2 linked regions of the Anaerocolumna chitinilytica genome follow. The protein of the gene in region 1 interacts with the protein of each later gene in a pairwise test. Links are inferred from orthologs where the notes say so. Each region holds a gene or a part of one and is shown in the gene's direction. Other genes may lie near its edges.

Region 1 (3,180 bases):
TCTTATTACTACAAATGATAATACAAGGGCAATACGCTTTTATCAAAAACGTGGCTTTGACTTCGCTGCCTTTTACAGAAATGAGATCCTGGAATCCCGGAAGCTTAAACCTCAAATCCCCTTAATAGGCTATGATGGAATTCCTATTCTGCATGAATTGGAATTTGAAATGGACTTGTATAGTTAAAAATTAGTCTAGTACATAAGAATTACATATCTGGCAAAAAATACTTGTGAAATCTTGTGTCATTGTATACAATAGAAGGCAAGAAGGGAGAGAATAAAATGTGGTTTTTTTACGCACTTTTATCAGCTTTTTTTGCAGCCTTAACCTCTATTTTAGCAAAGATGGGGATGAAGAATGTGAACTCCAATGTCGGTACTGCCATCAGAACCGTGGTCGTACTGGCAATGGCATGGCTGATTGTATTTTTGACAGGAAAGCAGAAAGAAATTCCTGCAATAACACAGCGAGGCTGGATTTTTCTTGTATTATCCGGTATAGCGACAGGACTTTCCTGGTTATGCTATTTTAAAGCATTACAAATAGGTGACGCTGCAAAAGTAGTACCAGTGGATAAATTTAGTGTTGTTATCACGATGGTACTGGCATTTTTATTACTTGGAGAACCTTTAAACACGAAAACAATAGCAGGCGGTGTAATAATTACTATCGGTATGCTGGTACTTGTATTATAGAAAGGTTCCTTCTGTTAATAAGCTATAAAATTATCAATAATGAAAACTGCCATATTTCAAGTCTTTTATCGGATTACATTTTTATGGCATAAAAGGAGACTTATGAAGAACGTTGTAGAGAGATTTTTAGAATATGTAAAAGTAGATACACAATCCCAGGATGATATGGAGAATGTACCAAGTACTGAAAAACAAAGAAACCTGGCTGAAATACTTGTAAAGGAATTAAAGGAGATGGGAGCTGAAAATGTAAGACTCTCTGATCATTGCTATGTTTATGCAACGATTCCTTCCAATTCCAAGAAGAAACTGCCTTCTATCGGCTTTGTATCTCATATGGATACCTCCAATGCACTAAGCGGCAAAGATGTAAAACCCAGAATAGTAAAGAACTATGATGGCGGAGAAATCGTTCTGAATGAAGAATTAAATATCCGTATGGATGCTAATGCTTACCCAGTACTTAGTCTTTCAAAAGGAAAAGACCTGATTGTAACGGATGGTACAACCCTTCTCGGTGCAGATGACAAGGCAGGTGTTGCTGAAATTCTTACTATGGCAGAAACCCTCTTGACTCATCCTGAAATAGAACATGGTACGATTCAGATTGGTTTCACACCTGATGAAGAGGTAGGAAGAGGAGTTGACTTCTTTGATGTAGAAGGTTTCGGTGCTGATTTTGCCTACACCATTGACGGCGGTGAACTTGGAGAAATAGAATACGAGAATTTTAATGCAGCCGCAGGAAAAATTCAGATTCAAGGTGTAAGTATCCATCCCGGCAGTGCAAAGAATAAGATGGTAAATGCTTTGTTACTTGCAATGGAGTTCCAGAATATGCTTCCGGCCAACGAAGACCCTATGTATACCGAGAATTATGAAGGTTTCTATATGTTGAATGCTTTGGAAGGAACCGTAGATTCTGCAAGAGCTGTATACATCATTCGTGATCATGATAAAGCCCAGTTTGAAGCAAAAAAAGCCAGATTCATTAAAATCGGAGAATACCTGAACGAAAAATACGGTGAGGGTACTTTTAAAGTAGAAGTAAAAGATTCTTATTACAATATGAAAGAAAAAGTAGAACCGCATATACATCTGATTGATAATGCTAAACGTGCTATGGAAGAAGTTGGGGTAACGCCGATTGTTGTTCCCATTCGCGGCGGTACAGATGGTGCAAGACTTTCTTACATGGGGCTTCCCTGCCCTAATCTTTGTGCCGGAGGAAATAATTTTCACGGAAGATATGAATTCATACCGGTACAATCCATGGAGAAAATCGTTGAAATATTATTAAAGATAGTGGAAATATATTCAACAGAAGAAAATGCAAAATAGAACAAAGATGTATCATACAATGGTGTAAAATACAAAGAAGTATTTTCCGGGCACAAAATTGATGTCTTATGGAGAATACTTCTTTTTTATTGGATTTTAAATGTTCTGAATCAGAGATAAAAGTACAGATATAATTACATAGTTAACTTTTAAGCACTGAAAAGTTTTGATAATAAAGAATTTCATATTGATTTTTTATATAAATTAAGTTATTATATACGGAAACATCGTAATTTTATACATTCCAGCGTTAAACAGTCAAATTAAAAGTGAAGGTGGTATTGCTATGAATAGTGATTCAGTGAAAACAGGAATTCAACAAGCTCCCCATAGATCTCTCTTTAATGCGCTTGGTATTACCAAGGAAGAATTGGACAGACCATTAATTGGTATCGTCAGTTCTTATAACGAAATCGTTCCAGGCCATATGAATCTCGACAAAATTGTAGATGCCGTCAAGATGGGAGTTGCCATGGCAGGCGGAACCCCAATCGTATTTCCGGCAATTGCAGTCTGCGACGGAATCTCTATGGGACATACGGGAATGAAATATTCTCTTGTTACCAGAGATCTAATCGCTGATTCCACAGAAGCTATGGCAATGGCACATGCTTTTGACGCATTGGTAATGGTACCTAATTGCGATAAGAACGTTCCCGGGTTATTAATGGCAGCAGCAAGAGTAAATGTCCCGACTATCTTTGTAAGTGGGGGGCCTATGCTTGCAGGTAGGGTGAAAGGTGAGAAAACAAGCCTTTCCAGTATGTTTGAAGCTGTAGGTGCTTATACTGCTGGTAAATTGTCAGAAGAGGAGGTAGAGGAATATGCCTGTAAGGTATGCCCTACCGCTGGTTCCTGTTCCGGTATGTATACAGCAAATAGCATGAATTGCCTCACAGAAGTCCTTGGTATGGGACTACAGGGTAACGGAACCATTCCCGCAGTATTTTCTGAAAGAATCCGTTTAGCCAAACATGCGGGAATGAAGATTATGGAACTCCTTGAAAGAAACATTCGCCCTAGAGATATTATGGTAAGAGAAGCCTTTATGAATGCTTTAACTGTAGATATGGCATTGGGATGCTCCACCAATAGTATGCTCCATCTTCCGGCAATTGCACATGAAGCAGGAGTAGAACT
Region 2 (3,237 bases), 1.2 Mb from region 1 along the record:
ATGATGGCGGAAAGGTTATCCTTTGCTCTCATCTTGGAAAACCCAAGGGTGAGCCCAAGCCTGAATTATCATTAGCTCCTGTGGCAGCAAGACTTACAGAACTGTTAGGACAGCCTGTAACTTTTGCAGCAGATGCTACAGTAGTTGGCGAGAATGCAAAGAAGGCAGTAGCTGAAATGAAGGACGGAGATGTTGTTCTTCTTGAAAATACCCGTTACAGAGCAGAAGAGACAAAGAATGTAGATGCATTCAGCGAAGACCTTGCTTCCATCTGTGATGTATTCGTGAATGATGCATTCGGTACAGCACATAGAGCTCACTGCTCTAATGTAGGTATCACAAAATATGTTGATACAGCAGTTGTAGGATATTTAATGCAGAAGGAAATTGATTTCCTTGGTAATGCCGTAAATAACCCTGAGAGACCTTTCGTAGCAATCCTTGGCGGTTCCAAGGTTTCCAGTAAGATTTCTGTAATCAATAACCTGCTTGATAAAGTTGATACTCTTATCATTGGTGGAGGTATGGCATATACATTCATGAAAGCAATGGGTGAGGAAATCGGCAGCTCCATGTTAGAGGCAGATTACCTTGACTATGCAAAAGAAATGATTGAGAAAGCAGCAGCTAAAGGTGTTAAACTTTTAATTCCTGTTGATACAGTAGAAGCAAAAGAATTCAATAATGACGCAGAATTTAAGACTGTAACCAGTGAAGAAGGAATTGATGAAGGCTGGCTTGGACTTGATATCGGAGAAAAGACCTGCAAGCTCTATGAAGACGCATTAAAAGATGCTAAGACAGTTGTTTGGAATGGACCTATGGGCGTATTTGAAATGTCAAACTTCGCAAAAGGTACTATTGCAGTTGCTAAAGCTCTTGCTGATCTTGATGCTGTTACAATCATCGGTGGTGGTGATTCTGCAGCAGCTGTAAATATCTTAGGCTTTGGAGATAAGATGACACATATCTCTACAGGCGGCGGTGCTTCTCTTGAATTCCTGGAAGGAAAAGAACTTCCCGGTGTAGCAGCAGCTAACGATAAATAATGATAGGAAGAAGCAGGGACTGGCAGAGTTAAATGCCTGACAGTCCCTTTTCTTGATGAAAAAGGAGAAAAGTTATGCGCAAAAAAATTATTGCTGGCAACTGGAAGATGAATAAGACTCCCAGTGAGACCGTAACACTTATCAATCAGTTAAAACCCCTTGTAGCTACAGAGGAAGCAGATGTTATATTCTGTGTTCCTGCCATTTCCTTAACAACAGCTGTTGAAGCAGCAAAAGGTTCCAATATTCAAATCGGTGCTGAAAATATGCATTTTGAAGAAAACGGAGCTTATACAGGTGAAATCGCTCCGGGAATGCTTGATGATATCGGTGTTCGTTATGTTATAATCGGACATTCCGAAAGAAGAGAATATTTTGCTGAAACAGATGTAACTGTAAATAAGAAAGTATTAAAGGCATTTGAACACGGTATTACTCCAATTGTTTGCTGCGGAGAATCTCTTACACAGAGAGAGCAGGGCGTAACCATTGATTTTATCCGTCAGCAGATTAAGATAGCATTCTTAAATGTAACTCCGGATCAGGCAAAGACAGCAGTTATCGCTTACGAGCCTATCTGGGCTATCGGAACCGGTAAGGTTGCAACCTCCGCACAGGCACAGGAAGTTTGCAAAGCTATTCGTGATTGTATTGCAGAAATTTATGATACCGATACAGCAGCAGCTATCAGAATACAGTACGGCGGCAGTGTAACAGCAGATTCTGCAGCTGAGTTATTCTCTCAGCCGGATATTGATGGCGGCCTTGTTGGCGGAGCCAGCTTAAAACCGGATTTTGGTAAAATTGTTAACTATAAATAAACTGTATTGAAAATGCTTTTCAAAAACTTGCACTTTCATAAAATTGGTATATAATGAAGTTATACTACAGGAGAATAATTTTCCTGTATAGGTTCTGCATCATAACTCTTTGCTAAATATTATATTTAAGGAAGTTGGAATGTAGCTGGACGATTTTTAGATTTAATTGATATACCATCTTATACAGGGTGAATAATCCTGTGTAAGAATTCGCAGTTATATACTGCTTGAAATTATTGAAAATGGCCCGCAGATATTGGCAGGATCTAGAATTCTTTCTGTGAGCATTCGGAAAAGGAGCATTCATATGAGTAAAAAACCTACAGTATTAATGATATTAGATGGTTATGGATTAAATGATAAGACAGAGGGCAATGCAATTAAATTAGCAAAAAGGCCTGTAATGGATAAAATAATGGCGGAGTATCCTTGGGAAAAAGGATATGCCAGCGGTCTGGCAGTAGGACTTCCGGATGGTCAGATGGGTAATTCCGAAGTTGGTCATCTGAATATGGGTGCCGGAAGAATTATTTATCAGGAGTTAACAAGAATTACAAAAGAAATCCAGGATGGAGATTTCTTTCAGAATGAAGCATTAAAGCAGGCAATGGAAAACTGCAAAGTAAATAATTCGGATCTTCATTTATTCGGCCTTTTATCTGATGGCGGTGTACACAGCCATATCACACATGTCTATGGTTTACTGGAGATGGCTAAAAGAGAAGGCATTCAGAATGTTTATGTGCATGCTTTCTTAGATGGAAGAGATACTCCTCCGACTTCCGGTAAAGGTTATGTTATTGCTCTGGAAGAGAAAATGCAAGAACTTGGAGTTGGTAAGGTTGCTTCTGTTATGGGACGTTACTACGCTATGGACCGTGACAATCGTTGGGATAGAGTAGAAAAAGCTTACCGTGCTTTAGCTAATGGTGAAGGAGTAGAGGCAGTAAGCGCCCCGGAAGCTATTCAGGCTTCTTATGATAAAGAAGTAAATGATGAATTTGTAGTACCTGCAGTAGTGACAGAGAATGGTAAACCGGTTGCTGTAATAAAAGAAAAAGATTCCGTAATTTTCTTTAACTTCAGACCTGACCGTGCAAGGGAAATAACCAGAGCATTCTGTGATGATGAATTTACAGGCTTTGTAAGAGCTAAGGGCAGAATGGATTTAACGTATGTATGCTTTACCGATTATGATGTTACCATTGGACATAAATTAGTTGCTTTCCATAAAGTTGGAATTAATCATACCTTTGGAGAATTTCTTGCTGAGAATAATTTAAAACAGCTTAGAATTGCAGAGACTGAAAAATATGCCCATGTAACCTTCTTCTTTAATGGTGGTGTGGAAGTGCCGAACGAAGGTG

Evidence for each region.
Region 2: the proteins of pepT (region 1) and tpiA interact in binary tests that used the Escherichia coli proteins (3 or more experiments, as listed by UniProt). The link is inferred for Anaerocolumna chitinilytica from one-to-one orthologs.

What each region holds. Positions count from the first base shown.
Region 1 is NZ_AP023368.1:2,920,622-2,923,801, forward strand. What follows is about bases 76-2,920. They hold pepT (peptidase T), read left to right. Parts: upstream 76-801; coding sequence 802-2,040; downstream 2,041-2,920. Other genes in these bases: bsdcttw_RS12675 (GNAT family N-acetyltransferase), read left to right, coding at 76-187; bsdcttw_RS12680 (EamA family transporter), read left to right, coding at 286-699; ilvD (dihydroxy-acid dehydratase), read left to right, coding at 2,327-2,920. In the rest of the region: more of bsdcttw_RS12675, read left to right, coding at 1-75; more of ilvD, read left to right, coding at 2,921-3,180. UniProt on the Escherichia coli protein: Cleaves the N-terminal amino acid of tripeptides.
Region 2 is NZ_AP023368.1:4,091,899-4,095,135, reverse strand. The notes cover bases 95-2,996. They hold tpiA (triose-phosphate isomerase), read left to right. Parts: upstream 95-1,123; coding sequence 1,124-1,870; downstream 1,871-2,996. Other genes in these bases: gpmI (2,3-bisphosphoglycerate-independent phosphoglycerate mutase), read left to right, coding at 2,178-2,996; bsdcttw_RS17785 (phosphoglycerate kinase), read left to right, coding at 95-1,049. In the rest of the region: more of bsdcttw_RS17785, read left to right, coding at 1-94; more of gpmI, read left to right, coding at 2,997-3,237. UniProt on the Escherichia coli protein: Involved in the gluconeogenesis. Catalyzes stereospecifically the conversion of dihydroxyacetone phosphate (DHAP) to D-glyceraldehyde-3-phosphate (G3P).